2 regions of the Aliiglaciecola aliphaticivorans genome follow, and region 2 is predicted to be linked to the other one. Evidence: predicted binding sites of a transcription regulator. Region 2 holds the regulator's gene; the other holds the start of a gene.
What was found. The regulator FliA, encoded in region 2, starts transcription of late flagellar genes. The targets are predictions, from matches to a motif close to CTAAAGNTNNNNNNNNNNNNGCCGATA.

Region 1: a site for FliA is predicted at 8,812-8,838, ahead of ACYVIL_RS11070 (flagellin N-terminal helical domain-containing protein). Genes of this name have one in related genera too.

The regions. Positions count from the first base shown of each region.
Region 1 covers NZ_BAAGTF010000019.1:159,707-175,635, reverse strand. Annotated here, with positions in the region: gene pseB (UDP-N-acetylglucosamine 4,6-dehydratase (inverting)) at 1-520, opposite strand, end outside; gene ACYVIL_RS11105 (hypothetical protein) at 858-1,166, opposite strand; gene fliS (flagellar export chaperone FliS) at 1,163-1,594, opposite strand; gene fliD (flagellar filament capping protein FliD) at 1,607-3,067, opposite strand; gene ACYVIL_RS11090 (flagellar protein FlaG) at 3,088-3,522, opposite strand; gene ACYVIL_RS11085 (flagellin N-terminal helical domain-containing protein) at 3,612-4,436, opposite strand; gene ACYVIL_RS11080 (flagellin N-terminal helical domain-containing protein) at 5,329-6,156, opposite strand; gene ACYVIL_RS11075 (flagellin N-terminal helical domain-containing protein) at 6,651-7,493, opposite strand; gene ACYVIL_RS11070 (flagellin N-terminal helical domain-containing protein) at 7,859-8,683, opposite strand; gene ACYVIL_RS11065 (hypothetical protein) at 8,944-9,870, shown strand; gene flgL (flagellar hook-associated protein FlgL) at 9,880-11,106, opposite strand; gene ACYVIL_RS11055 (FlgK family flagellar hook-associated protein) at 11,115-13,211, opposite strand; gene flgJ (flagellar assembly peptidoglycan hydrolase FlgJ) at 13,236-14,258, opposite strand; gene ACYVIL_RS11045 (flagellar basal body P-ring protein FlgI) at 14,284-15,366, opposite strand; gene flgH (flagellar basal body L-ring protein FlgH) at 15,408-15,929, opposite strand, start outside.
Region 2 covers NZ_BAAGTF010000097.1:43,915-59,843, forward strand. Annotated here, with positions in the region: gene flhA (flagellar biosynthesis protein FlhA) at 1-968, shown strand, start outside; gene flhF (flagellar biosynthesis protein FlhF) at 1,023-2,405, shown strand; gene ACYVIL_RS21950 (MinD/ParA family protein) at 2,402-3,268, shown strand; gene ACYVIL_RS21955 (RNA polymerase sigma factor FliA) at 3,265-3,996, shown strand; gene cheY (chemotaxis response regulator CheY) at 4,035-4,418, shown strand; gene ACYVIL_RS21965 (protein phosphatase CheZ) at 4,452-5,219, shown strand; gene ACYVIL_RS21970 (chemotaxis protein CheA) at 5,233-7,473, shown strand; gene ACYVIL_RS21975 (protein-glutamate methylesterase/protein-glutamine glutaminase) at 7,502-8,653, shown strand; gene ACYVIL_RS21980 (ParA family protein) at 8,688-9,470, shown strand; gene ACYVIL_RS21985 (chemotaxis protein CheW) at 9,467-10,204, shown strand; gene ACYVIL_RS21990 (chemotaxis protein CheW) at 10,230-10,724, shown strand; gene ACYVIL_RS21995 (DUF2802 domain-containing protein) at 10,757-11,167, shown strand; gene ACYVIL_RS22000 (proline iminopeptidase-family hydrolase) at 11,366-12,382, shown strand; gene ACYVIL_RS22005 (haloacid dehalogenase type II) at 12,591-13,352, opposite strand; gene ACYVIL_RS22010 (TetR/AcrR family transcriptional regulator) at 13,552-14,151, shown strand; gene ACYVIL_RS22015 (ParD-like family protein) at 14,306-14,512, shown strand; gene map (type I methionyl aminopeptidase) at 14,505-15,275, shown strand; gene ACYVIL_RS22025 (glycosyltransferase) at 15,438-15,929, shown strand, end outside.

The DNA of each region.
Region 1 (15,929 bases), on a different contig from region 2:
AGCCCCTAGAGCCCACAACATTGCCGTAGCGAACCACTGCAAACCTTGGGCCCGACGCGCCAGAAATATTATTTGCAGCGACAAAAAGTTTGTCAGAAGCTAACTTAGTTGCACCATATAAATTGACTGGGTTTGCTGCTTTATCTGTTGATAATGCAATTACCCGTCGAACATCGGTTTCAATGGCCGCATCAATTACATTTTGCGCACCATTAATATTCGTTTTAATACATTCATTGGGATTATATTCAGCTGCAGGGACCTGTTTTAAAGCTGCTGCGTGAATCACATAATCAACATCTTTCATCGCTGATTTAAGACGATGTTTATCTCTTACATCACCAATAAAATAGCGCATACAAGGGGCATCAAACTGTTGCTGCATTTCGTATTGCTTTAATTCATCGCGGGAATAAATGATAATTTTTTTAGGTTTTTCATTCTTTAACAAATGCGAAACGAAACGTTTGCCAAACGACCCTGTTCCACCGGTAATCAATACGCTTTTATTTTCAAACATTTATCTTGTCTACCTGACACTGTTGTAACGCGAAGAAAGTTAACTGCGTTTTCGCTGCAATTGTATGTTGGCTTAAGTGCATTCGCAATTTGTTTTAAAATTATAGACTTATATTAGCCTAATGGAATGAAAGCCACTCACCCACTGTCAAATTTTTGAAACAGCAACTCTGTATGAAATGGATAAGCAATTATTATTCCTTCTATTATTTAGCAGAATTTTCCACAGCTAACAAACTATTCGCTAACATAGAAACGTAAAATAAAGTAAAGGACAGGGTTTTGATATAGAACGAGTTGCCAAACGCCTGCGAAGTGAAGTTTTGCCAAGAACGGGATTATTTGTATTTATTGACGCTTTTTTTGCCGCGGATTAAACCGCTCAATTGTTTCAACGATTCTTTAAGCTGTGTGTCTATGACCTTTGTCAGCGATTTATTAGTTTCTAACTCGCTCTCACTAAACAGTTTTTCAGCGGTTTGGTCTAGGGACTTTAGGTGATCAACCACAACTTCATCCCGTGTTTCGATAAGTTGCTTAAGCAATTTGTCATCTAACTCTGCAGCCGCCAACACAGTTTCGATTTGTGTATTAATAGCTTTCAAGTTTTCTGGCGTATATTGGTGGCTCAGAGTTAGTTTAATCACACGACCGCTGTTCGTTTTTGTCGTTGCGCTTCATAGGCTTCTTGTTTTGCATCTTCAGGGATACTCGCCCACGCATTCTTAATAGGTAACATCAGGTTAATCACTTCATCCATGATGTTCAAGTCATTCTGAATATTGGCATCTGTGATACGCTGAATCATATAATCATATAAATTAAATAAGTTCTGACTCACTTCACTACCAATATCTAAATCTAGGGTGTCTCTAAGGTTCATCAAAATCGCTGAAACACGAGATAAGTGATCCGACTTACCTTCGAAATCTCTGCGCTCTATGCAACCTTTTCCATAGGCCATGCGATCTAACGCGCCTTGCATCAACATGAGTGTGATTTTATGGGGATCTGCAGAAGCTACATCCTGCTTTAAGTTGCCTTTTTTATAAGCATTGATGCCTTTTAATGCCATCGTTTTTACTCCTTATACTTGACCCAGAGAAGCCATTAGCGCATTACCTGTCTGATTTAGTTTTGTTACCGTTTGATCAAGGTTTAAATATTTATCACGCAATATTTCTTCAAAACTTAACATGCGAAGTTCGAATTGTTCTCTTTCTTCAGACAACTGATCTTTTTCATCTTTTGCTGATTGCTCCCTTGTCGCCAATAACCCACTGAAGGTTGTATACTCTTTTGTATATTCATACATGCGAGCAGCGATACCTTCATCTTCATCAGTAAACAAAGCCGCTATCTCGTCAAAGTTATCTTCTAATGCTTCGGCAAGGCGATCCTCTCCACTGCCTAAACCAAATTCATCATATGAAGAGATTTCTAGTTTGCCCTCAGAGTTAAGTTCAACACCAATTGCAAACAGTCCCCCTAGCGCAGAAGAGCTTACATTTGAGCCAACAATACTGCTTAACCCTGAGGTAATACTCCTGGCCATAAAATCACCAGCTAACGCTCCATCATCTTCTAACTCAGAAGTACCATATTTGGTAAGTGTATCAATCTCACTTGCCAAGGCATTAAAGTTATCGACAAAGTCTCTAATTTTTTTATCTAAACCTTCGGTATCATAGCCAATTTGTAACGTAGAGGTTTGAAATTCCCCCAGAGCATCTTTCGTTGAGACAGTTGATGCCTCAAAGGAAACGCTTGAAATCGTATTTTCGAATTCGTTGGTGCTAGATTCAACCGCAATACCGTCTATGGTAGCTTGTGCATTTTGGGCACTCAGAACAGGATCTAAATAAGACGCCGTTTCTGTTGAATCTGTGGTTGCTACTCGGTTTAGGTCAGCCAAGTCATTATTATTTACAATGACTAAATCGTTACCATCACCTGTAGTAGTGGAAGTTAAAACAAGCTTAGCACCACCATCAGCTGTACCCGTATCGATGATACTTGCATTCACACCAAAATTATCTTCTGAACTGTTTATTTTATTAGCAAGTTGCTGCAGTGTCTGACCGGCAGAAACGTTAATATCAAAACTATCGCCAGTACTATCAATTTTAAACGTTAGACTGCCGCTTCCAGAGGATAAAACCGTATCAGTTGAATCGCTAAAACCGCCATCTACAGCATTCTCTGTTTCAAAGCGGCTGCCGCTAGCTAATTGGGTAACAGCAATTTGATATTCGCCTTTTACAGCACTATTGGCAGCTTCCGCAGTAAAAGGTTCGACGCTTTCATCGGGATTCGTGATAGAAGGTTCGCGACCTTGCAGATTGATATCACTGCGCAATTCATCAACGGTGTCGAGAAAGTCACTCATTTTAGACTTCAACTGGCCGATAGCAGAAATTTCAGAATCCAGTGACTCTTCTTTTTCGTCCAAACGAGCCTGTTTTGGCTCTCTTTCGGCGGCAATTAATTGCGTGACTAAATCATCTAACGCCAACCCCGAGCCTACACCTAATGATTGGATTGTCATGACGAACCTCTTTAAATAAATTAAGCTTGTTTGTTAAACAATACCCCCACTGCGCTACCTACGTCAGATTGGAGATCTTTGATTCTCTCAGACAAAGCGAGTACTTCTTCAGTGGGGATTTGTCTTATCACTTCCCCAGACTCCGAGTCTGTCACTTTAACCACTTGTCGTTCGCTCTTCTCATCAACAGAAAACGATAGTTGACGATTAGAAGTCTGCAGAAAATCACTTATTTCGCTAACCGCACTTTCAATGTTTACAGAACTTTCTGTGCTTTCATTGTTTGATACAGTTTTATCGGCCTGTCTCTGATTTTCTTGACCATTTTGCCCAGAATCGGCACCTTGCTTTTTTTCATTTCTGAGCTGATTTTGTTCAGATACGTTTACAGAAACCGACGGTGTTATGTCTTGCTGTGCAAAATTCTGGCCATACTGTGAAAAATTAACATCCATCTTTCACCTCCACTTCAAAGCAATTTGCCACTAACCATACAAGTATAGTGGCATTATCGTTGATAGACTAACCTAAAAAGCTAATCAAATTATCCTAGCAAAGACAACGCCGATTGAGGTCGCTGATTTGCTTGACTAAGCACAGATAAAGATGCCTGTTGAACAATTTGATTTCGGGTTAGCTCGGCAGTTTCAGTAGCAAAGTCGGTGTCACGAATACGTGAACGAGCACCAGCAATGTTTTCTGAAATGTTACTCAGGTTACGAATAGTGGATTGGAAACGGTTTTGCAACGCACCCAAATCAGCTCTTACTGCACCCACAGTCGATATTGCATTGTCAATTGACGTCAATGCGCCAGATGCACCTGCGATAGTGGCAACTGACAATGACCCAATGTTCAAACCTGAAGAACCGTATCCACCAGAGCGCGACAAGTTTACTGAAATAGTCTGTCCGCCATTTGCGCCAACTAGAAACGCAGCTGAAAATGTCCCTTTAAGAATATCTACGCCGGCGAACTGTGAGTCAGTCGAGATACGTGAAATTTCAGTTTTCAGCGCTGAAACCTCTTTTTGTAACGCGAGTCTATCAGCAGAAGTATTGATACCATTTTGCGATTGCACCGCTAAGGTACGAATACGTTGCAAAGATGATGTTACTTCGCCCAAAGCGCCTTCAGCCGTTTGTGCTAATGAAATGGCATCGTTAGCGTTACGTACTGCTTGGTTTAGACCTTGAACTTGAGTCGTAAGACGATCTGAGATTTGCAGACCAGCCGCATCATCTGCTGCTCGGTTAATACGAAAGCCAGATGACAATCTTTCAAATGATGTGCTAAGTGACTGTCCTGAATTAAACAACTGACGCTGCGCATTCAAAGACGACACATTGGTGTTTACATATAAACCCATATTTACCTCCTGAGAACTACCTATTAACTGATAAGGTAATTCGCCTCAATTTTGACTTCCAAGAAATACATCTTGAAAGCCACCTCTCTTTGATTGAGAATCGGCACCTCTACCAACCCTCAACATAAAATTCTTTAAAAAGAATTCCCCTCAACTAATGTTATCGACCACTACTTGAAGATCTTTAGTTTTTTTATCTATTTTTTATCAAACCTAACATGTTGATAAATAAAGATTTTTAAAAATACTCTAAAAATAATAAAAATTTAGTTAAAGAAAATAGGCTTAAATCGAAGAAAGTTAGGTGTTTTTTGGGAATAACGAATCACAGGGCTAAGCGGGTATAAAGAAAAGGTTGAACAAATAAGCGTTCCTTGTGTCACAGACAGTTCAGATGGCGCTTAATACCTAATATTTGCTTGCGCGTAATTTTGACTTTCGAGGGGTATAGTTGAAGTTGAGCCACATCTACATGCAGATTAATTCATTGCCTTAATTTTACCCTGTAAGGAAAAATAATCCTTTGTCAGGTAACAATGTTAATTACTGGCACAGCGATTGCTAAATTAATTTCATATAAACGTGAGACAAATAACAAAAGCCATTTTTTTGGCATAAAAATAAAAAAAGGCCAGATCAAATGACCTGGCCAACTTGCTCACGTTAGGAGTACGAGCAAATACTGTTTCTGTCCGGCTGGCAGGGTTAGAGAATGAATACTGGCCTCTCAACCAAACTTCTACACTCTCAGTCCTGTTAGTCGGCTTTTTATTTAGGTGGTGCCGACACCACCGCCATCCTTGGCCAATCTAGACACATTTCCAATGTGCCTCTGGGTTGGCCTCTCAGTTCCTACCCTCAGAAATATGATCCTCTAATTTGTTTACCGCTATTATCCAAGTAATTGCAATGCAGCTTGTGGCCGCTGGTTAGCCTGGGACAAAACCGTTAAATTCGCTTGTTGTAAAATTTGTGCACGGGTAAGACTTGCCGTTTCTGTGGCAAAATCTGTATCCCGAATACGCGATCTTGCCGCTGAAACGTTCTCAGATATATTACTCAGATTACGAATTGTGGATTGAAAGCGATTTTGTATTGCACCTAAATCAGCTCTCTTAGCGTCAATTATTGAAATAGCTTGGCTTACGCGAGTTAATGCTGCTGAAGCTTGGGCCTCTGATGCCACTGAAATATTGTAACCGGCAAACAATCCTGACGTACCGAACCCCCCGGAACGGGAAATATTCACGCTGATTGTCTGACCAGCATTAGCCCCGACGAGAAATTTTGCTGAATAAATGCCATCCAACAAGTTGACGCCACCAAATTGACTATAGCTGGCGATACGACTTATTTCTGTTTTTAATGCGGAAACTTCTTTTTGTAAAGCTAGGCGATCGGCTGAATTATTAATGCCGTTTTGAGATTGGACCGCTAGCACTCTTATTCTTTGCAGTGCCACTGTTGTTTCGGCCAAAGCACCTTCGGCGGTTTGCGCCAAAGATATACCATCGTTTGCATTCCTGACTGCCATATCCAACCCTAAAATTTGTGTGGTTAGACGATTGGATATTTGTAAACCTGCCGCATCATCTTTGGCTCCATTAATACGAAAACCCGACGATAAACGCTCAAAAGCGGTACTTAAATCATTGTTGGTGGTAATCAATTGCCTCTTGGCATTAATTGACGAAATATTTGTGTTTACAAACAAAGTCATTATCCACACTCCTAAACTTTAATTAACTAACTGTTTATTAATAGTTTTACTTAAAAAATGTGTTGATAACTCAGTTAAATATAAATTTGGCACACTAAATGCTAAAATCATATTGTCAGTCATTACCATGGCTGACAGTTTTGCCAAGCAATTATGGTTGACAAAGCTGTACAAAAGTAAGAGCGAAAGCTCTTGTCGACGGGCGGAATTGATGGCCTATACCTCAATACCTCTCACTACCTCCTGGCGTCTTTTCTGCCCAGTCGACTGCCAATTAAAAAAGCCTATGGCTTGATAATGGAGTGAGAATTCGCCCGCGCTTTTATACAGCGTGAGTTATCTAGTTGTTTAAGTAAAACGTATCTTCTTCGGTCGGTTGCAGCCTGCCCCCACATTTTGCAATCCGGCCGTTTTCTTTTCTTCAATCAATCTTCAATGTTGCAGCCTGCCCCTGTTGCTTGCTCAGCATCATATTTCATGATCTTTCTCTCTTATTATTGCAACAGTTGCAAAGCAGCTTGTGGACGTTGATTAGCCTGTCCTAACACTGTGATACTGGCTTGTTGAATTATTTGCCAGCGAGTCAATTCAGCTGTTTCAGCAGCGAAGTCTGTATCGCGGATGCGAGATCTAGCCGCTGATACATTTTCTGAAATGTTACTTAAATTTCTGATGGTAGATTGAAACCGGTTTTGTATGGCACCTAAATCCGCTCTTTTAGCATCAATTATGGAAATTGCACCTAATACAGCAGTCATAGCACGAGATGCAGCGGCCTCAGAAGCAACAGAAATTAAATTTGAATCAATACTCTGCGAACCGAATAAGCCGGAAGTCCCGTACCCACCGGGTCTAGAGATATTGACACTAATTGTTTGACCTGGATTCGCACCGACCAAAAATGCAGAAGAATAAGCTCCACCAAGAATGTTGACGCCACCAAACTGTGAGGTTGCGGCAATTCGACTGATTTCTTGTTTTAAAGCATCGACTTCTTTTTGTAGTGCTAAACGATCAGCCGAGCCATTAATACCATTTTGAGATTGCACAGCAAGTACACGAATACGTTGCAATGCGGACGTGGTTTCAGCCAATGCACCTTCTGCGGTTTGCGCTAGAGAGATGCCGTCATTGGCATTTCTGACGGCCATATTAAGGCCAAGAATCTGTGTGGTAAGTCGGTTGGAAATTTGCAGGCCGGCGGCATCATCTTTCGCATTGTTTATGCGCAAACCTGAGGATAAGCGTTCAAACGCTGTACTTAAATTATTGTTCGACGTGAATAGCTGACGACTAGCATTCAACGACGACACATTTGTGTTGACGTATAAAGACATTTTTTTTCTCCTAACGATTTAAGCAATCCGCCTGACCTATTATTATTATTAGTGATCATTGCGGTGATTCTAAGTGCGCTATTATTAGTTTTATTACGTCACTTAATTAGGCGTGTACTTATTATTTTTTTAGTTTGTACATCGCTCTTGAAATCTTTATCGAACAGGATCGAAAAATTCTTTAGCCTAATTTCTAACTAAATATTAATTCCTATTATTTTCAATTACTTAGGTTGAGAAAAAAGCCGACTAAATTAGCCGGCGAAGCGCTCTTACGTTAGGAGGGAAAGAGCGCACTCTCTACGTTTTGGGCCATTAAATACAGATTCACTACCCCCTGGCTTTAATTTCCCAATCGTATTCTATTAACCTAGAAGCTGAAGCGCTGATTGTGGACGCTGATTAGCCTGAGACAAAACAGTTAAACTGGCCTGTTGGATAATCTGGTTACGTGTCAATTCAGCTGTTTCTGTCGCAAAATCTGTATCACGAATACGTGAACGAGCTCCAGCAACGTTTTCAGATATATTACTTAAGTTTCTGATAGTTGATTGGAAACGATTTTGCAGGGCACCTAAATCGGCACGTACAGCTCCAACGGTTGAAATTGCAGCAGTAATTTCTGTTAACGCTGCAGATGCCTCTGTAATACTGGCAACTGAAGTACCAGCGATACCTAGACCTGACGCTCCGAAACCACTGGTTCTAGACAAGTTCACAGAAATAGTTTGACCACCGTTTGCACCCACTAAGAATGCGGCAGAAAATGCCCCATCAAGGATGTCTACGCCGGCAAACTGTGAAGTTTGAGCAATACGTGAAATTTCAGTTTTAAGGGCGGAAACTTCTTTTTGCAGGGCTAAGCGGTCAGCAGAGGTGTTAATACCGTTCTGTGACTGTACCGCTAAAGTACGGATACGTTGAAGTGAAGTTGTTACTTCCCCTAACGCGCCTTCAGCAGTTTGTGCTAAAGAAATCGCATCATTTGCGTTTCTAACAGCTTGGTTAAGACCTTGAACCTGGGTGGTCAAACGGTCGGTGATTTGCAAACCAGCAGCATCATCCGCTGCACGGTTTATACGGAAACCAGAAGACAAACGCTCAAAAGACGTGCCTAAACGGTTAGATGAATCAAATAATTGACGTTGCGCATTTAAAGACGAAACGTTGGTGTTAACGTATAATCCCATGGGATTTCTCCTACACTCTCAGTCCAGCGTTTCGCTGGCAACCGATAAAATCGGTGGTTAAAAAACACATTCAAGAACATCAATCTTAGTCAAAACTAGATCGGTGTTACTGGCTCTCTCAGATAGGGTATCGACGGATAGAAAAATCCCTTTAACTAAATTTTGCCGTTTTTTATAAAAACGGCAAAAAATTTCCGCTTTGCAAAATGTAATTAATTGAGATTCAATAGGTTTTTAGACAAAAATAAATTTTAAAAAAGATGATTAATTGGACTAATTCGATTTGGAAAACGGCTAAACACTGCGCATTTACTGATATGTGTGTGTATGTAGACAAGCTGTTCGTTAGTTTTAGAGAAGCCACAGATCACATGAGCAAAGATGGGGATATACGCATTGTGACTTGTGACTTTAATGGTAAAAAAATAAATAGCGTCAATCTTAAAATGGCTAATTGCGATCTACGCGATCCCAAATTAACCGTAATGCCCGATGGTAAATTATTAATCAACGCCTATGCTCGTTGTTATGATAAAAATGGCAAATGGCTACATAGCCGCTCTTTATGTTGGTTTTCGCAAGATGGATTGAGTTGGTCTAGTCCACATTGGTTTGCTGAAAAAAATTGGTGGGTGTGGCGAATTCGTTGGCATGGTGAACAGGCCTATGGATTTGCTTACAAACGCGCGCAACAACAACTCGACCTATACAAAGGCAATCCATTGCGTACTTTTGAATGTTTTAAACCCGATGCACTCAGTCTAGCCACCCATGGTCTTGGTTATCCCAACGAAAGTGACTTATGTTTCAGCGACAGCGGAGAAGCTTTTGCCGTAGTGCGTAGGGATGCAGACTCTTTTAGTGCGCAATGGGGAGTGTCAAAGCCCCCCTTCACCCGGTGGCAATGGTTTGATCTAAAAATATACATAGGCGCACCGGTGATCATCCAATTCGATCCTAAAACTATTTTAATTTGCGGCAGGGCCTGGCTAAACAGACAATTTAAAACGGCACTTTGGAAAATGAATGTTGAAACTCAAAAGCTGACCCTAGTAATGGTGTTACCTTCAGGTGGAGATTGCAGCTATGCAGGTATGATCAAACGCAAAGAAGGCATATTTATTAGCTATTATTCCAGCCACATAGACAATCAAAGCCATATTTACTTAACAAAACTTGAACTGTAAATTCAAACACTAGATGTAATCAAACAAGGTAAGCCCTGTTACTCTGGAAAAAGTAGCCTGGGCAGCTTGTAAAGCCGTTTCTTGTTTACTCAATTCAGATACGGCTTCTGCATAATCCACATCTTCAATATTTGCCCGGGCTGTTTTATTGGCAATTTCAAGATCCAAATTCGATTCATAAACAGATTCTGCTACATTCATGCGTCCACCTAAAGATGAAGTTGCATTGGCTAAAGATTTTGAGCCGTTATCAATTCCAACCAATGCATCAGCAATTGCCTCATTCAGTCCTTTATCACTTAAATCACCGGCATTTAACGCCAAATAAAAATTGTTTAAGGTTTCCGCGATATTATTTTTTTCCGGCTTATCAAGTTGAAAGTCAAAAGTATCCCCTACACTTCCTTCTAGATTGAACTCAATACCTTTAAATACAAATGGTTCGCCAGAAGTAAAATTGACGGTGTCAATGATGTCCCCAGTACCAACATTTTCAATTTGAACTTGATTACCCGCAATAATAGTCCCTTGAAATTGATTATTCGCTGCGGTCACCGCGTCATAATTATTTTCATGAAATTTATCAAAAGCGGATTGTTCACTAATGACAGAAGAAAATGATGCCAGTCCACTGTCCCCAGTAACGCTGAAATTAAGTCTTGCCAGAACGTTTTCAAATACCGACTTTCCTGAGCTATTAGACTGAATATTCATCGCATCTGATACTTGGATGTGCTTAACGCCATCATCCCCAGAAAACGTGTATTTTTGATCTGCCGCTGATGGGTTGTAGGTAAATGCTTCAGTTTGAGACTGATAGCCAGCAAATATATACTCGCCATTGGAATTTTGGGTATTCATGAGACTAAATACTTCATCTCGAATTGCGCCAATCTCTATGCCGATGGCCTGCAAATCAGATTCATCGTATACGCCATTTCCAGATTGGATCATCAATTGTCTGGCTTTATCCAACGCGTTATTAATATTGCTAAGAACCACCTCTTCCTGTTGCAATGAATTAGTCAGTAAATCGTTATTACGCTTGTATTGTGTAATTTTGTCGAGATCTTCAGTGAGTCTAACCACCTGCGCGGCACCCACAGGATCATCCGAAGGTCGCAACAACTTTTTCCCTGATGAGAGTTGCTGTTGAACATCTGATAAAGTTCCCTGATTTTGCGTAATTGTATTAATACTGCGGTCATACAACTGGTTTGTGGATATTCTAGCCATAGTACAATTTACCTTGTAGCACTATAAATGGTGTCAAATAATTCGCTTGCGGTAGTTAATATTCTTGCTGCCGCCGCATAGGTTTGCTGAAAGCGGATCAAGTTTGCCGCTTCTTCATCTAAATTCACACCAGACACGGATTGAAACCAATCGCTGGACTGGGTTTGCATCGCTTGTGCAGCCTGCATCGAAATATCTGCAGACGCCGTTTTAGCACCAATATCACTGACAATATTGGCGTATGATTCGTGGAATGTGATCAAATTTCCGACATTATTATTACTTTGTTGCATGATATCCACGTCTTGTAGACCAGCCAACTTTAAACCATTGCGATTATCATCTACCCCATCGGTGTTGTAGTTAATGGTAAACTCATCGCCCGCCACAGGGGTACCTTGTAGACTAAAATCATAGCCAGGAAAATCCGTCAAAGCAGAAAATGGCCAACTACCATCACTTGCCGCTTGTTCCATTAAATTATTGTAGTCAGTCACACCAGAAATCACGACTAATGATGCACCGGATTCATCAAAAATTTCGAATTCAGATTCGCTATTGAACACGATACGTGCCGGGCTGCCGCTAACAAAACCTCCACTACCGTCAAAAGCGGATGCCTGAGGATCAGTCAAAGTGCTATCAACAAAGGTGTTAGTGACAGTCGAATCAGTTAAACGTGCATCTCCTAAATTATCCAAATTACTATCGACACGAAATGGCGAAGCTAAAGCAATATCCTCAGGTCTGGTCATAACCACTTCGATTGATTGGGCTGTGCTTTTTGTTGGTTGGAATAAATATCGATCTCCCACTGCGTAACTATCGCCATTGGGAAATTCGAGTTCCAAACCACCGATCACTTCAGTAAAGCTATCGGCCTGTGCATCCAAACCCGTATAAGATTGTGTTATGGCATTACCGTCTATATCAGTCACATAAGAGCCATCAGGGTTGACTAAGGTAACACTGATATCAACCGTATCGGGAGCCCCGGGCGTGGTGCCGGTGATCTCCACCAAATAATCAGCAGCGGTAATTTTACTGGCGCCATCTTCGGTCATTCTGCCGTTCATGGTTAACGATAAATCAGAATTTGCCGAATAATTCAAACCTTGAAACTCTGGATTAGAAAATATGTTAACGCCTAGTTGGCCATCATAATCCATCCCTAGTCTATTCTGCTGATTTACAGCGCTAGTTAAGGCCATGGAAATTTGCCCGAGCTCTCGCTGCCCTTCAGCCAAAATCTCATCACGATAACGAAATAAACCGCCCATTTGTCCACCTAAGTTTTGCTCTGGTAGTCTTAACGTTGTAGGTTTTCCGGTGCTAGCTAAAAACAAATTTCGGTAATCGGGGTCGGGATCGCCACTTAGCTGAAACAAATTAAAAGATCCATCTTCCAGCACCAATGATTCACCAGAGGTTAAGTTCACCATCAATGAACCGTCATCGTTACCGTTATCACGGGTCTCAATGGACATTATCTCGGCTAATTCTAAAATTGCGTTATCACGTTGATTTTTGAGTACGCCGGGTTCATCAAATAAGTTGTTGCCTTCGGCTATTCGAATATTCGCGTTAAGGTCGGCTATGGTTTCAATTAGCTTATTCGCGGTATCTATGGTGGACTCTAATTCTAAATTGAGCTCTTTTTCCTTGTTGTCCATAAATTGCGACAAGGTACTCACCTGGCCCACCAAGGCATTGGCTTCGCCCAATACGAGTTGTCGAGCGGCCATATTTGTAGGTTCATCAGTGGCGGTTTGCAAAGAGCTAAAAAACCGACTCATGCTACTTGAGATGCTATTTGCTTCACTGGCAAAAATGTCATCTAACACACTAGAGCGTTGAAAATACGTTTCAAATTCACTTACTTGGGTGGTGTCTCGGCGCAGTTGATTTTGCGCAAACGTATCTAAAACACGTTCAGTGGTACCGCGGCCAACCCCTCCAACTAATTGGCTTTCGAAGGTTGTGCGTTCGCGAACATAGCCTTCGGAATTAACGTTGGCAATATTATTACTGGTGGTGGCGAGCAATTGATTGCTTGCCCTAACACCGCTGGTCGCAATAGTGTATAAATCGGCAGCTCTGATCATCTTTTTAACTCCCGCGAAAAACTGTTATTGCGCATTTTGTTTGCCAAACCCTAGTGTAGAAAACGCTGACTTAAAGGTGTCGCTATTCAATACCGACAGAATTTTATTAGCGTATTGAGGGTCGGTAGCGTATCCAGCGGTTTGTAGCGCACTGAAATACGCTTCAGGGTCATTCACGTTTTCTAACGCTTGTTGGTATCTTGGGTTGTCCGTTACAAAAGAAACATAATCTTTTAGACCATCGGCAAAAGAGTCATAGGTTCTAAACTGCGCTTTTTGTTGTTTAGCCACACCTTGATCAAATTCAACAGTATTGATTGCAGTGGTCTCTCCTTGCCAGCGATTGTCCGCTTTGATGCCAAACAAGTTGTGGGTATTTTGTCCACTTCCCGTATGGATCATGTATTGCCCCCACCCTGTCTCCACTGCAGCTTGAGCCAACAACGCTTTAGGATCGATACCCATTTTTTGAGCGATTTCTTGTGCATGGGGTAGCAAAGTTTGCATAAACTCCGACGGAGACGCAAAAGCACTTTGTTTAGTCGCACTCTGTTTAGGCGCATTTTGCATCGCTGAATTTTGTTGCATTACACTTTGATTAGTCTGTAAGGGATCATTATGACTTTGAGGATCTGCGTACTCTTTAGCCCTTTGATGAACCATATTCATCAAATTGGCGTTATCCCTAACCGCACTGGCAGGCATAAAACCGTTTTCACCGGGACTAAGTTGTTGCACGATCAACTCAGCAATCCCTACTCCTCCACGAGACGACAAATCAACGGCTAATTGCTGATCATGCATATCGCGATAAAACTTAACTTGCTGAGAATTGAACGGACTCTCTTTGTCAGCCAACGCATCTTGTGCTTTTCGCATTGATTTGAGCATCATTTGTACAAATATGGCTTCAAATTGCTTAGCGGCTTCATCTAATGCTTGTTTGTCACCACTTTGAGCTGCCTGACGCAAACTATCTATGCCCTTAAAATCATGGACATTGCGCGACATTTCTAGTTGTTGATCAATGTGGTTGTTCATTTCCATAATAAATTCACTGATTCACAAGCAATTAAATAACGATTAGCTCGCCTTGTAAGGCGCCAGCTTGTTGTAAGGCTTCAAGAATCGCCATTAAATCACCAGGTGCAGCGCCCACTTCGTTAACCGCACGAACTAATTCATCTAAACTCACACCTGGGTCAAATTTAAACATTCGACTATCATCCAAACTCACATCAACAATCGACTGATTAGTAACAGCAGTTTGCCCTTGGGCAAGTGCATTGGGTTGCGAAACCGTCTGATATTCTGAAATTGTGACCGTAAGGCCACCATGGGTTATTGCAGCTGGCAATAAACGTACATCTTTGCCAATCACAATAGTGCCTGTGCGGCTATTAATAATGACTTTTGCTGGCGCATCAGCTGGGGTAAACGTGAAGTTTTCCAAAGTCGCGACGAAACTCACCCTCTGCCCCACATCTCGAGGCGCAGAGACTCTCACCGAAGCGGCATCAATGGGCGTAGCTATCATATAGCCCATTTCAGGATCAGCGCCTAAACGCTGATTAATGGTGTCTGCCAAAGATTTGGCGGTGGAAAAATCTGGATAGTTCAAATTCAGGGTTAGGAAATCATTTTGCATCAAGCCACTAGGAACGGCTCGTTCCACCAAAGCGCCATTAACGATGCGCCCGACAGTAGGGGTATTGGACACAATTTTAGAGCCATCAGCCCCTTCTGCACCAAAACCACTGACCACTAGACTGCCTTGTGCTACGGCATAGACTTTGCCATCCAAGCCTTTTAAAAATGTTTGTAATAAGGTGCCGCCACGCAAGCTGGCCGCCTCACCCACTGATGAGACCGTAACATCTATTGTTTGCCCAGGTTTCATGAACGCCGGTAATTCAGCATGAACCGCCACAGCTGCCACATTCTTGATTTTTGGTTTTACGGTTGAAGATAGGCTAATCCCAAAATTACTTAACATAGTTCGGAAACTTTGTTCGGTAAACGGACTTTGCTCGCCGGTGCCAGGTAAACCCACAACTAAGCCATATCCAACTAGCTGGTTACTTCGCACCCCTTGGATAGAAGCAAGATCTTTAATTCGCTGTGCATGGGCAAATGGAGTCACTAGCACCACCATCAGCAAATAAATAAGAGATGAACGTAAGGTTGAAGTTTTCATTAAAACGGCCACCACTGTGAAGAGAAGAATTTATTCAACCAGCCTTGTTTTTGCGCATTCGCAAAGGTACCCGTGCCACTGTATTGAATACGTGCATTGGCAATTTTGGTTGAAACGATTTCATTGGTGGGACTAATATCAGCGGGACGTACAACTCCCGTTAAGCGGATATACTCATCGCCATTGTTTAAGGTTAACCATTTTTCGCCACGTACAACTAAATTTTGATTGGGTAAAACTTGTATAACGGTTACCGAAATATTACCGCTCAAATTATTACTTTGGTTCGCTTGGGCATCGCCTGTGAATTCGTTGTCGGCCCCCACACCTAGCTGGATACTTTGACCGCCAATGTTAACTGCTTCGCCACCTAAACCAATGACAGTATCAACATTAACATCTGTCTCTTTCGAGGTTGTTGTACCAGCAGATTTGGTAGCACTGGTATTTTCTTGCAGATTCACCGTAATAATATCGCCGATGCGTCGCGCTTTAACATCGGAATAAATACTGTTTGCCAT
Region 2 (15,929 bases):
TGGTGGATAAAACCCAAGGTGGTGAGCTACTGACGCGCATAAAAGGTGTCCGTAAAAAGTTATCTCAAGAATTGGGGTTCTTAATTCCTCCTGTGCATATCCGCGATAATCTAGATTTAAACCCGAATAGTTACACCATCTCTATGCTAGGCGTAACTGTGGGGGATGCTGAGATTAGTCATGATGATGAATTGGCTATCAATCCTGGACAAGTATTTGGAAAGTTAGACGGCACCGCAACACGAGATCCGGCGTTTGGTTTAGAAGCCGTTTGGATCCGCCCGCAACAGCGGGAGCACGCGCAAACCTTAGGTTATACCGTTGTAGATGCCGCTACCGTCGTTGCAACACACCTTAGCCAATTGCTCACCAATAATGCCTATCAATTATTAGGTCATGAAGAAGTGCAACAGCTTCTCGATATGCTCGCTAAAAACAGCCCTAAATTAGTTGAAGGGTTAGTACCAGAAGTCCTGCCATTGAGCACAGTAGTGAAAGTGTTGCAAACCCTACTTTACGAGGGCGTGCCTATTCGTGATATGCGTAGCATTGTACAAACCCTTTGTGAATATGGTCCTAAAACTCAAGATCCAGATGTGTTGGTTTCTGCGGTGAGAATATCGTTAAAACGCTTGATTGTGCAGGAAATCAATAATAACGAACAAGAGTTACCGGTTATTACATTGGCACCAGATTTAGAACAAATGCTCCATCAATCATTGCAAGCCGGTGGGGAAGATGGTGCGGGAATAGAGCCAGGCTTGGCAGAAAAATTGCAAACTTCGTTAACAGAAGCGTCGCAACAAAGAGAGCTTGAAGGTGAGCCTGCTGTTCTGCTGACCTCGGGTATGCTCAGACCTGTACTTTCAAAGTTTTTCAAACATTCAGTGATGGGATTGCATGTGTTGTCTTATCAGGAAATTCCAAGCGACAAACAAATTCGAATTGTCAGTGCAGTGGGTCAATAAAATGGCGCAGAGTAATTTATTTAAACTAGACCAGATGCTTCTTTGGGGGGCAATGTGAAAATTAGACGTTTTATCGGAAAAGACATGCGTGATGCACTTAACCAAGTTAAAAAAGAACTTGGTGGAGATGCAGTGATTATGTCCAACAAGAAAACTTCGGAAGGAATTGAGATTGTTGCGGCATACGATCAAGCAAAACCGGAAGCCATTGGCGAACCTAATCACATTAATATGCAACCTAGCACCGGTGTGAATAGTAGCGCAACCACTGGGAAGCATGCCCAGTCACATTCTAGCAGCGCTAAATTGACCCAAGGGCAAAGTGCACCAGCTAGTAAGCAAAAAGTCCCCAGCCTAAGTGAAATTATTGGTGATACTGGCCCAGACAGTTTGCGTGAATTACTCGAAAAGCAAGCCGCTGCGAATTCTTCCGATGCCCAGAGTGAAAGCCATGTTCACAACGTGAATAACCTAAGTCAGGTAAAAAATGCTACCCCTGAAACGGTGTCAAGTTCCGCCATAAGTGAAATAAAGAGCGAGTTGAATTCGTTACGAAACGTTCTTCAATTTCAAGTTTCTGGATTGCTCAAGCAAGAGCGTCAAAGTGCTCATCCTATGCATGGATATTTAACCTCACGATTAGTTGATATGGGCATAAGTAGCCAAATTGCCGATGACATAGTGTCTTATACCCCCGAAAATGCAGATGAAAGACAAGCATGGTTATTTTTACTTAAACTATTGTCTAATCGTATTCAAACCACGGGTAATGCTATTCTTGCTGACAAAGGAGTGGTTGCCCTTGTGGGACCTACGGGCACGGGTAAAACCACAACTATTGCAAAATTGGCTGCTAGAGCCGCACAAAAGTACGGCGCAGACCAAATTGCCATGGTGACAATTGATTCCTATCGTATTGCAGCTTTTGAACAATTGGCAACTTACGGTAAAATTATTGGCTGTAGCGTAAAAAAAGCACAAAACGCAGAAGAATTGTCAGATATACTCTTTCAACTACGCAACAAACGTTTGGTTTTAATTGATACTGCCGGTTTTGGGCAAAGAGATTCTCGCTTAATCAAGCAGTTAGATACCTTAAATCAGCATTCATGTGCTAACATCAAGAAGTATGTTGTAATTCAAGCCAATGCTCAATATAAAGTGTTGGAACATACTCTTAGTGCATTTAGCACAACTGATTTGCAGGGATGTATTTTAACCAAGCTCGATGAGAGTTATAGTCTCGGAGAAGCGTTAAGTGTGGCAATAGAACATAAGCTAGCTGTAAGCTATTTAACCGATGGGCAACGAGTCCCGGAAGATATTAAAGTTGCAGATGCGAAGTTTTTAATCTCTGCAGCAGCTAAGCTTTATAAAAAATATGGTTTGATCCATACTGCTAATTCAGAACAGAATAAATCGGCATTAGCAATATGATCGACGACCAAGCGAGAAGCTTAAGACGAATGAATCAATCTCGATTAATTAAAGTGATTGCGGTAACCGGTGGCAAAGGTGGAGTGGGTAAAACTAATATCACCTTAAATACGGCTATCTCAATGGCTAAAATGGGCAAGCGCGTCATGGTATTGGATGCTGACTTAGGGTTGGCAAACGTTGACGTCATGTTAGGCTTGCGAGTAGAAAAAAATCTTTCCCATGTTTTATCTGGTGAGTGTACCTTAGATGAAGTCTTAGTGATGGGACCCCATGGGATTTTGATTGCGCCGGCAACCTCCGGTACCCAATCAATGACGGAGCTTAGTCCGACGGAACACGCTGGTCTGATCCGAGCATTTAGTGAATTGCGCACTAATATAGACGTGCTTATTGTCGATACTGCGGCAGGTATTTCCGATATGGTGTTAAGTTTCTCCAGAGCCTCTCAAGATATCATGATGGTGGTATGTGATGAACCAACGTCACTCACTGACGCCTATGCTCTGATTAAGTTACTGAATAGAGAGCATGGTGTGTTTCGCTTTAAAATTGTGGCTAACATGGTGCGTAATATGCGCGAAGGTCAAGAGTTATTTGCTAAGTTATCTAAAGTGACTAACCGCTTTCTTGATGTTGCGCTAGAGCTCGTCGCTACCGTTCCTTACGACGAAAATATTCGAAAATCCGTTCGCAAACAAAAAGCCATTGTAGATGCATATCCAGGTTCACCAGCATCTGTGGCCATTAGAGGACTCGCAGATAAAGCTATTCATTGGCCAATCCCTAATCAACCAGGTGGGCATTTAGAGTTCTTCCTAGAACAACTTGTCAGCGAGAAAATGGTAGGTGGGCAACGGTGAATAAAAGGGCAGCAGCTTATCAACAACAAGCCGATTTGGCTCAACTTGTAGAAAGACATGCTTCCTTGGTTAAGCGTATTGCGCATCATTTGTTAGCCAGGTTACCAGCCAGTGTTTTAGTGGATGATTTAATTCAGTCTGGCATGATTGGATTGCTTGAAGCTGCAAAAAATTTCGATGGCTCTAAGGGGGCAAGTTTTGAAACCTTTGCAGGGATCCGTATTCGCGGTGCCATGTTAGACGAAATCCGCAAAGGCGACTGGACACCAAGATCTGTTCACAAAAATGGTCGGGCAATCACCCAAGCTATTAATCAGGTTGAACGTGAAACAGGTAGAGATGCCAGAGACGTAGACATCGCTGAAAAGTTAGAAGTCAGTTTAGCTGAATATCATCAAATGTTGAATGAAGTTAACGCTGGCAAAATTATCGGTATCGAAGACTTGGGCATCACTGAAGATGTTATTTCTACTGAGCAAAATAAAGGCAGTGATACGCCATTTCAAGATTTACTACAAGGTTCATTTCAAAAAGCATTAGCCCATGCAATCACGACATTACCAGAACGAGAAGCAATCGTCTTGTCATTGTATTATGATGAGGAGTTGAATCTTAGGGAAATTGGCGAAGTACTCGAAGTCAGTGAGTCTAGAGTGAGCCAAATTCACAGTCAAGCAATGCTAAAACTGAAAAGCAAAATGCAATCTTGGCGATTAAGCGAAGAATAATAAAACACCATTTGATTTAATCCTCATTGGAGATAGTTTTGGATAAAAATATGAAAATTCTTGTTGTTGATGACTTTTCAACGATGAGACGTATCATCAAAAATTTACTTAAAGATCTGGGATATACCAGTGTTCAAGAAGCCGATGACGGCAGTACCGCACTACCTATGCTGCAACAAGGTGACTTTGATTTTGTGGTAACTGATTGGAATATGCCAGGAATGCAAGGAATTGACTTGCTCAAAGCAATACGCGCAGATGATAGTTTAAAACATTTACCTGTGTTAATGGTTACTGCTGAAGCTAAAAAAGAGCAAATTGTTGCGGCCGCGCAAGCCGGTGTAAACGGTTACGTTGTAAAGCCTTTTACTGCGGCAACGTTAAAGGAAAAACTAGACAAAATTTTTGAGAGACTTGGTTGATAATTAATCTGTAATGAAGTTAGGAGTGTCTATATGACCGGTTCTAATAAAGCTCCAATGTCTCTTGATGATGCTAAAAAATTAGTTGAGTTGCTGGAGCGTGGAGATAACCAGGCAGCCAGTGAATTACTTGAAGAAACCTCGTTAACTAATTCTGTTGAATTATTTGCAGAGGTGGGGAAATTGACCCGCCAACTTCATGATTCCCTGAACAGCTTTCAACTCGACGAACGTATTTCAGATTTAGCCAACGAAGATATTCCCGATGCGCAAAGTCGTCTCAATTATGTTTTAGAAACGACCGAAAAAGCAGCAAATAATACAATGGATGCCGTGGAAGCGAGTATGCCAATTGCTGAAAAACTGCATTCCGGAATTAGTAATTTGCTACCGGAATGGAAAAAGCTGATGACGAGGGAATTGCAACTGGGTGAATTTAAATCCTTGTGCAATGACTTGGATGCTTTGTTGGAGGAGTCTTCAAAAGATACCGATAAATTGACAGGCTTGTTAACCGATATACTGATGGCTCAAGGGTATCAAGATATTACCGGACAAGTGATACGCAGAGTCATTGAACTTGTAAAAGAAGTGGAAGATAGTTTAGTCCATATGTTGAAAGTCTTTGGTGCTTCTGAAACCAGTCCATTAATCACAAAAGCAGATGAAAGTCCTCATAAATCTAAAGCTGAAACAGAAGTGGTGAAAGCTGAAGGACCTATTATTGATGCAGAATTGCGAGATGATGTAGTTACCAGTCAAGACGATGTAGATGACTTATTGTCTAGTCTAGGGTTTTAAGAGGTATTTATTCATGTCTTTTGAAGTTGATGAAGAGATTCTACAGGACTTTCTAGTAGAAGCAGGTGAACTACTAGAGCAACTGCAAGAGCAGCTTGTAGATCTTGAAAACAACCCTGATGATTCTGACTTATTGAATGCGATTTTTCGTGGCTACCACACGGTAAAAGGGGGGGCAGGGTTTTTGTCGCTCACTGAGCTGGTGGACATTTGTCATGGTGCCGAAAACGTTTTCGATACTATGCGAAATGGGCAACGAACGTTAACACCTGAGTTGATGGATGTTATTTTGCAAGCCACAGATGTGGTTGTAGAAATGTTTGAAAGTGTAAAAAAGCGCGAACCCCTGGAAGCAGCCGACCCCCAACTTATCGAAACCCTTCACCGTTTGAGCAAACCTGAATCAGAAGATCCATCTTCGCCTACCCCTGAAGTTCCTGTGGTTACAGAAGAGGTGGTTGAGGTAAAAAGCGATGAATCGAATGACGACATGGAAGATATTACCGAGGATGAATTTGAAGCGCTATTAGATGAGCTCCATGGTTCCAAAACTTTTAATGGAAGTAAAACAGAAACTGATGAAGATGCTGAAGGCTCTTCAACAAACTCAGCAAATGAAGACGCAGTCCCTGCGGATTTGATGAGTGGTGCCAGTGATGAAGATATCACTGATGACGAATTTGAAGCCTTACTTGATCAACTCCATGGTGAAGGAAGCTTTTCAATTGATAAAGCGCAACCAACAGAACCTTCTACACCAACAGAGCCTTCTAAACCGGCGTCTCCATCCGAGCCAACAGCAGCTTCTGCATCAGCAGGCAGTTCTGATTCAGATGATATTTCAGATGATGAATTTGAAGCCTTGCTTGATCAATTGCACGGGGAAGGCAAAGGGCCTGCAGCGGTTAGCAAACCTGTTTCGCCAGCGCCGACACCAGCGCCAACAGCAAAACAAACTCCTACATCTGAGACTAAATCTCAATCAGGTGTAACTAACGAAAAACCCTCTATTACACCTAAACCTGCGGCTCCTAAACCCGTCGTGAAAAAAGACGAAAAAGAAAAGAAACCTGTTGCCGGTGCCCAAGGTGAGACGACCGTAAGGGTAGATACCAAGCGTCTAGACCAGATTATGAATATGGTTGGTGAGTTGGTATTGGTTAGAAATAGATTGTTGAGTTTAGGGGTTAATATCAACGATGAGAGCATGACTAAAGCCATTGCCAATCTTGATGTAGTGACTGGCGACTTGCAAGGCGCGGTTATGAAAACCCGTATGCAGCCCATTAAAAAGGTATTTGGCCGATTTCCTCGAGTCGTAAGAGATTTAGCACGAAGCCTTAAAAAAGAAATTTCTTTGATTCTAGAAGGTGAGGAAACAGATTTAGATAAAAATCTAGTTGAAGCTTTGGCCGATCCTCTGGTTCATTTGGTGCGAAACTCAGTCGATCACGGTATTGAAATGCCTGAAGAGCGTTTAGCTGTGGGAAAACCTTCACTAGGAACAGTAAAGCTGGCAGCTTCACAGGAAGGTGATCATATACTGCTTACCATTGAAGATGATGGTAAAGGCATGGATCCTGACAAGTTAAAAGATATCGCTATTAGTCGCGGCGTGTTAGACGCTGATGCTGCTGCTCGAATGACTGATGAAGAAGCATTCAATCTTATATTTGCCCCGGGGTTCTCCACTAAAACAGAAATATCTGATATCTCTGGACGCGGTGTGGGCATGGACGTGGTGAAAACCAAGATTAATCAACTCAATGGTACTGTCAATATTAGTTCCGAGTTAGGTAAAGGTACTCGCTTAGAAATTAAAGTCCCTTTAACATTAGCTATCCTGCCTACTTTGATGATTGTTGTGGGCGAACAAACTTTTGCTTTGCCCCTGGGCGCGGTAAATGAAATTATCAATATGGATTTGAGTAAAACCAATACCGTTGATAGTCAATTGACTATGATAGTGCGTTCAAAAGCGATTCCTCTTTTTTATCTGCGTGACTGGTTAACTAAGCTAGGTGGCAGTGGCGATAAAAATCAGGGACACGTCGTGGTTGTACAAATTGGAACCCAGCAAGTTGGTTTTGTTGTCGATAGTTTAATTGGCCAAGAAGAAGTGGTGATTAAGCCGCTTGATGCACTGTTACAAGGTACGCCTGGTATGGCGGGGGCAACCATCACTAGTGATGGCGGCATTGCCCTAATTCTCGATATTCCGAGCTTATTAAAGCGGTATGCTAAAAAGAAATAATAATTAAATAAAAGGACGCTTTTTTGTAATGGCATATAGGGTATTGGTAGTTGATGATTCTAGTTTTTTTTGCCGACGTGTAAAAGACATTCTAAATCAAGACCGCCTGTTGGAAGTAATAGGTATTGCCCGTAATGGTGAAGAAGCGATTAAAATGGTCGCAGAGCTAAAGCCGGATGTTGTTACAATGGACGTTGAAATGCCCGTCATGGATGGTATTACAGCTGTTAAGCGGATCATGAAAGTGCATCCCCTACCCATTTTAATGTTTTCATCGTTAACCTCAGAGGGCGCACAAGCCACTTTAGACGCACTTGATGCTGGTGCATTAGACTTTTTACCTAAGAAGTTTGAAGATATTGCCAGAAATAGTAAAGAGTCGAGTGAGTTACTGCAGACTCGAGTACGAATACTAGCCTCAAAACGAGGCTTGGTAGCTCGACGTCACGGAGTCAAACCAAATACACCGTTATCTTCTCCTGGCAGACCTGGCAATACTCACGTGTTTATGAGAAGTTCTAGCGTTGCCGTAGCACCTGCAACAGCACAAACTAATTTAGAACCAGCATTTACTAATATTCGCCGCTCTTCGGGAAAAGAGTATCAATTGTTGGCAATTGGTACCTCTACAGGTGGGCCTATTGCTTTGCAAAATATCCTGACCGAATTACCGGAGACGTTTCCTCACCCCATTGTTCTTGTGCAACACATGCCTGGCAGCTTTACTAAAGCCTTTGCCAATCGCTTGAACCAGATGTGCAACATAACTGTGAAAGAAGCGACCCATGGTGAGCGCTTAGTTAGCGGTTGTGCATATTTAGCACCTGGCGGTAAACAAATGTTAATTGAGGGCTTAAGCCATAATGCGAGAGTAAAAATAACCGAGGTTGAGAGCCGCGACCATCACCTGTACAAGCCAAGTGTCGATTTAACCTTTCAGTCGTTGAGTCAGGTTTACGCTGGGAACGTATTGGCTATTATTTTAACTGGTATGGGGGCAGACGGAAAAGAAGGCTGTGCAGCGCTGAAACAAAAAGGCGCTAAAATTTGGGCACAAGACGAACAGACAAGCGTGGTTTATGGCATGCCTCAAGCGATTACTAAAGCGAATATTTCTGAGCGAAACCTACCATTGTTTGAAATCCCTAAGAGCATTATGCTGGAAATGCGAGTAAAATGAGCACCTATGTCCATTCTTCTAAAAGAGCTCTCCGGTGATAGTTTGGGCCATCGCTAATCAAAAAGGTGGTGTAGGTAAAACCACAACTACTGTGACCTTAGGGGGAATTCTCGCTCAACAAGGAAAGCGAGTATTACTGGTTGATACAGATCCCCAAGCGTCTTTGAGTTATTATTTTGGAGTTGATGCTGAGCAATTATCCCATAGCGTCCACGACGTTTTCATCGCGGGAGATGAACTAGATAAAGACATTGTGTTGGACAGTCTATGTTCTACCAAACTCGATTCATTGTTTATTTTGCCTTCTTCAATGGCGTTAGCTACCTTAGATCGTACCATGGGCACCCGTCCAGGTATGGGGCTGATATTGAAAAAAGCGTTTTCAAAAATTGAAGATGAATTTGACTATGTTCTAATCGACTGTCCTCCTGTATTGGGTGTTTTAATGGTCAATGCGGTAGCCGCTTGTGACAAGCTAATTGTACCGGTACAAACTGAATTTTTAGCCCTCAAAGGTTTGCAGCGGATGATGCACACCTTAAAAATAATGTCGAGGTCGCAAAAGCGAGATTTTGATTATATTATTGTACCTACAATGTATGACAAGCGCGTTAATGCGGCTTCAGATGCATACAAAGATTTATGCAACAATTACAAGGGCAGGGTGTGGTCAGGCGTTATTCCTGTAGATACGCGCTTCCGGGATGCTAGTCAGGCACAGTCACCTCCTTCGTTGTTTAGCCCTAAAACCCGAGGGGTTTTTGCATATAAAAATTTACTGTCACAATTAAAAAATAAAATCGATTATGTCAAATGAGTAAAGACACCTTTGCAAAAGAAGATGTGGTAGAAGATTACCTCACGTCACTGTTGACCGAGGATGCTTTGCCGTTGACCGAAGATGCAGCCGAGGATACTTTGCAGCTAGAAAGCGTTGCTAAGTTACTATCAACAGCTGCTGTTACACCAAAGCAAAAGCAAGAGGGCCTTGCCGCCCCTGTTAATGAACCACAAGTACTCCAAGCTAAAGTTACCCCCGAGGCATTGGTAAGTGCTAAAAGTTCATCAGAGAATGAATCGACAGAGCCAGATTTTTCAGTGCCAACCGCTGATTTTCAAGTGTTATTTTTTGACGTGGCTGGTTTAACCTTGGCATTGCCTCTTACAGAGCTTGGTGGCATACATAAGATTAAAAAAGTGGGGCCCTTGTTTGCTAAACCTAAATGGTTTAAAGGTGTTATGCTTCACAGAGATGAAAAATTAAACGTAGTCGATACGGCCTTGTGGGTCATGCCAGAAAAATACAATGAAGAACTGGCAGAATCATTAAATTATCAATACTTAATAATGTTAGATTCAAGTGGTTGGGGGTTAGCGTGCGAAAGTTTGGTTACAACCACAACGTTAGCGCAAGATGATGTCAAATGGCGAAAGGCTAACTCTAAAAGACCCTGGTTGGCTGGAATGGTAAAAGATAAGATGTGTGCTCTTGTGAATGTGAAACAATTGATTACATTGTTAGACAAGGGACATAACAGTAATGATAACTAGACGCAGCTTGTAGGGAGCGAGTCATATGAGTGATGAAAGAAGTGCTAAAAATGCAGCCGTTGATAGTAATGATGAAGTGCTGCAGTGGGTAACTTATCGATTAGGTGATGAAACCTATGGAATTAATGTTATGCAAGTACAAGAAGTGCTTAGGCATACAGAGATCGCTCCTGTTCCTGGTGCGCCGGATTACGTGCTAGGTATTATTAATTTGCGCGGTAACGTGGTTACCGTCATTGATACGCGTACTCGATTTGGACTTCCGCCCCATGAAATTACCGATAGCACTCGTATCGTTATCATCGAATCTGAAGAGCAGGTGGTGGGTATTCTAGTGGACAGTGTTGCCGAAGTGGTTTATTTGCGCTCGTCTGAAATAGATAGTGCGCCAAATGTCGGCACCGAAGAAAGTGCTAAGTTCATTCAAGGTGTGAGTAATCGCGATGGTGAGTTACTGATCTTGGTAGATTTGAACAAATTACTCAGTGACGAAGAATGGGACGAAATAGGTGATTTATAATTCGTTTTATTTTGTTTAAAAGGCATAGTTAAATGCTCACTTGGCAATTGGCGTCTGTGTTGATGGTGTTTTTATTCACTATTTTAATCGGTATTGTAGCCTACGTTTTTTCTCGTCGAAACAGAACAAGTCATCAGCGTATTGATGACTTGCAGTTACAAGTTCATCAATTACAACAACAGCTTTCCTATTCCCAAGAAGAATTACATGAAGTGCGATCCGGTGCCATGGGAGTTGCGGCAAAGGTCAAGGATTTAGTGGTTAAAATTGGTTTGATGCAAGATAAATTAGAAGAGATTGAATATCTTGATCCGGAAACCAAATTGTATTCACAAGCCGCTAAAATGGCCGATGCAGGTGCAAGTGTTGAAGAACTCATGCGTGAATGTGAGCTTCCTCGGGCAGAAGCTGAATTGTTAATCGCGGTTAAAAAATCTCAGTAACATATCTCTAATCTCGCTAACTGCATTTATTCGTATCCATTCTAAAAAGGTTTCCTTAGTCGTGTTTATAAAGTTATGGCGCAACTAAGCGATATGTTCTGTAATATCAGCAGATGATCTTTATCGTCGATAAGTTGATTTACCGTGGTGTTAACCATGTATCGAATGACTAACATTCCCTTAATGAGATATACATTTATGAAAATGACTGTTTTGCAAGTGCTCGCTTTTTTAATTGCTGTTCAATCAACCCTGATACCATTTTCGGCTTCAGCTACACAAGCTGAAAGTAGTACAGATATCACAGAGCCTTTTGGTCCACCTGAACAGGAATTAATGGTCGAAGTCGAAGGCGGCAAAGTGTATGTCAGGCAAAATGGCCTGTCTCACAGTGATGCTATCCCGGTTATTTTTGTTCATGGAGGGCCAGGGGGCACACATAACGGCTTTGCTGCAATGTTGGGACTGGCTAATGAGCGCAGGGTTATAATGTATGATCAGCTCGACAGCGGTAAATCTGATCAGCCCAACGCCCCGGCAAATTGGCGCGTTGAGCGCTTTGTTGAATCATTGGATAAAATACGCCTAGCACTTAACATTGAACGCTGGCATGTGGTTGGACATAGTTGGGGCTCTGCGCTGGCTCTCGAATATGCGGCGAAATATCCGCAGCATACTGTCTCCACGGTGTTGGGCGGTACATTTATCTCTACGCCACACTGGATCATGGATGCCAACTTGCTTGTAACGGCAGCACCAAAAACTATAAGAGAAAGCCTTAAACAATGTGAGTCTGACTCGCCGCCAGCTGAAGATATTTGTGAAAATGCCTACAGTGTATTGTATTCACCCTATTACCAGCCTAAACCAGCCACTGAAGCGGCAAAAGACTATTATAAAAACGTAGGTGGAAAGGGATTTAATCCGCTTATTTATAATCAAATGTGGGGGCCAAGTGAGTTTTCATCCACAGGTGTGCTTAAACACTACGATGCCACCCACTTATTGACAGAGATTGATGGCAGTCGCACTCTTTTCATGATTGGCCAATATGACTCGGCGCGCATTGATACCGTTCAAGATTATATTAAACTAACCCCGGGTGCTGAACTGGCTGTGGTACCAGGAGGGGCTCATGGTTTCTATTCCGATCGGCCGATAATCACCCAAGCCATATTAAAAGACTGGCTTGCTCGAAAAGATTCTGGTTTTTAAATAAGTGCATTTAACCCAAGACTTTAACAGTAGCATTACTAGGTAAAGTGCAACAAACATCTGTGTTGTTATTCGCTCATATCAGTTACGTCGAAGGAAAAAGATCTATTCAAATTCAACTGTAATATCTGATATGAGCCCTTGTGATAAGAGCCGATTAATGCCCTTTGTCGAGTAATTTAGATTGTTCTTTGCATCATTATCGCTTCTATTTAGATTCTAAAATCGTTACTAATTGCTGTAAATCTTTAACGATGTAATCGGGCTTTTCAGCAAGGGGATAAAGGGCTTTTCCTTTACGCGCAATAAATGCTGTTTGCATACCCGCGGCCTTAGCGCCGGCAACGTCCCAACCATGGGCTGCGACCATTAAGGCCTCTTCAGGCTTGATCCCTAATTGTTCAAGGGCCCAAGCATAAGATCTTAAGTCGGGCTTATAGATTTTGATATCTTCTATGCTCAGACGTTTATCAAAAAACTCGGTTAAACCCGCATTCTTAAATTGTGTTTCCACCCCTTTATTTGATGAGTTGGTTAAGCTTACGAGCATATAACCCTGAGACTTTAATGCCGCTAATCCAGCTTTTACATCTGGATGAGGAGGCAATGATAACAACGGGGTTTTAATGGCTGTAAGTGCCTGCTCCTCGGAGATTTCAATATTGTTACTTTCAGCCACCATCATCAGTGCTGCAACGCCAATTTTACCAAAATCGTGATAGTCGCCGGTCACAGTGGTCACCAGTGAGTTATGCAACATAGTTGAAAACCACAAGCTGATGAGATCATCATTTCCATTCAGTGCTTTACCTATGGATGTGCGCATAGACTCCAAGTCAAGTAAGGTTTCATTCACATCAAATACAATGACTTTAGGTTTAATTGCAGCTTGGCTAGTAAAACTGACTCCAACCAAAATAATGCTTAACAGTAAAAAACGGACGTATTGGGATAATACTTTTAAATACATGGGTACTCGCTACATTTATTAGGTGGGAAAACAGTTATTCAAAAGGGGAAAACATTTCCTTAAACAACCAATATCAGGAACGAATTTAAATTTTTCAAACAAAACCGATTGAAGGCTTTTAAATTCATTGGCGTAATATATCTGGCTTTGAACAATCGTTCAAGATAATATTGAGCGGTTGTTCAAAAGGAGGTTGCAGATGGCAAATAATACAAAATTTGATCGCGATGAGGTAATTGATAAGGCGTTGCAGCTATATTGGAATAGGGGATTTCACGGCACTTCTATGCGCATATTACAGGATGAAATTGATATGCGCCCAGGCAGTATTTACGCTGCATTTGGCAGTAAAGAAGGTTTATTTAAACAAGCGCTTATACGCTACACCCAATTAGGCTCAGAACATTTACGACAATGTCGCAGTAAAGCCTCCTCTCCCTTAGCGGCACTTAAATTATTTATGTTGACTCGAGTAACACAAAATCAAATGTTTTCCCCTAGTTGCATGTGTTTACTCGCTAAAACCATAGCTGAGTTGACCGATGCCAATGCCGAGTTATTAGAACAGGCGAGATCTTCATTAAAAGCGATGGAAAGCAGTTTCGAGTCACTGATTATTGAAGCTCAGTCTTTAAACGAGCTAAGTAACCGTTTTGACAGCAAAGAACTTGCTCGGCATGTGCAGATCAACTTTTCAGGACTACGTACTTATATAAGAGTGCATGGTATGCAAGTTCCGACCGAGGAAATTATTGACGGCATATTTTCACCTTTTATTTCACGCAAGTCATTACATTAGAGGCTTGCTTTCAAAAGCCTGTATGAAAACCAAGAACTTGAATTTTTCCTGATCCGCTAGTTTATGTTTCATTTTACTTAACATTTTCACTTACCTTTTCCAAAAAATATACGATATACTATGTTTTGTAGCATAACGTATATATAGGGTGGTAATGGGCATAGTCAAAATTTCAAACGAACTTCATGAAGAAGTGCGCAAAAATAGTGCAGTAATGGAAAGGTCAATCAATTCACAGGCTGAGTTTTGGTTGAAAATTGGCAGACTAGCTGAGCAAAACCCCACCTTGACCTATGAACAAATTCTGCAGCGTGAAATGCGTAGTCAAAATGTCACCACGGTGAAATTAGTTAATGAATAATGTACATATTAAATCGCCAGAAGAAATCCAATTAATGCGTAATTCTGGCAGATTATTAGCTAGTGTATTTGCTGTTTTAGACAATTTTATTAAAGCTGGCGTGACAACTATGCAGGTCAATGACTTCGTGGAAGACTATATTGTCAATTCCCTGCAATCAAGGCCAGCAAGCAAAGGTCAATATGGCTATCAATATACATTAAATTCATCTATTAATGAGGTGGTATGTCACGGTGTACCTTCCATAGGTAAAAAGCTGAAAGAAGGCGACATCGTTAACATAGACATTACCCTAGAAAAAAACGGTTACATTGCTGATAGCAGTAAAACCTATATGATTGGAAATGTATCGCCAATTGCTAAAAAGCTCGTTGATGGGAGTTATCAAGCAATGTGGCAAGGAATAAAGTCGGTTAAACCTGGCAAGACTCTTGGTGATATCGGTCATGCAATTCAAACCTATGCCGAAAAGTTAGGGTTTAGTGTGGTACGGGATTATTGTGGTCATGGTATTGGTCGCGAAATGCATGAAGAGCCTCAGGTTTTGCATGTAGGTAAGTCCAACTCTGGTATGGTTTTGAAAGAAGGAATGACGTTCACTATTGAACCTATGATCAATCAAGGTACTTATAAAACCAAGCAAAAAAGAGATGGATGGACAGTTGTCACAAAGGATCGCAAATTATCAGCACAGTGGGAACACACTGTGTTAGTCACATCATCAGGTGTTGAAGTATTAACTTTACGTGATGAAGAAAAATAATTACAACAACGATATTTCCCTTAAAGGGGCTGATCAAGTTCTCATCTTTTTAAGATATCTACACAGATACTGACACAAATAATATTAGTCTTCAGTTAACCTTAAGCTTACTCGGATATATTGCTGAGAGTTTAAAGTAATAGGTTTGGGAGAGTTGATATTGTGGATATTTCTGTAGTTATCCCCGCAAAAAATGAACAAGACAATATCTTTCCTCTGATACAAGAGATTGTTGCTGTTCTAAATAGCAACAAAAAATTTGAAATAGTCTATGTTGATGATGGCAGCGATGATAATACCTATAGTAACTTGTGTTTAGCCGCTTCAAGTGATTTTCCGCAAGTAAGACCCATCCGTCACAGGTATTCTGTAGGGCAAAGTAAAGCGATTCATACCGGTGTTACTTTTGCTGAAGGAAACCTAATAGTTACCTTAGATGCCGATGGTCAAAATGATCCGGCTGATATTCCTAACCTATTAAAAGAAGCACAAAAATTTCCAGTGGGTTCGCATTATTGTATTGCCGGTTATCGTAAGTCTCGTAAAGATACTGCTTGGAAACGCATACAGTCTAAAATCGCTAACAAGGTGCGCAGTCGAATTCTCGGTGACAACACACCTGATACCGGTTGCGGTTTAAAAGTCTTTCCCAAG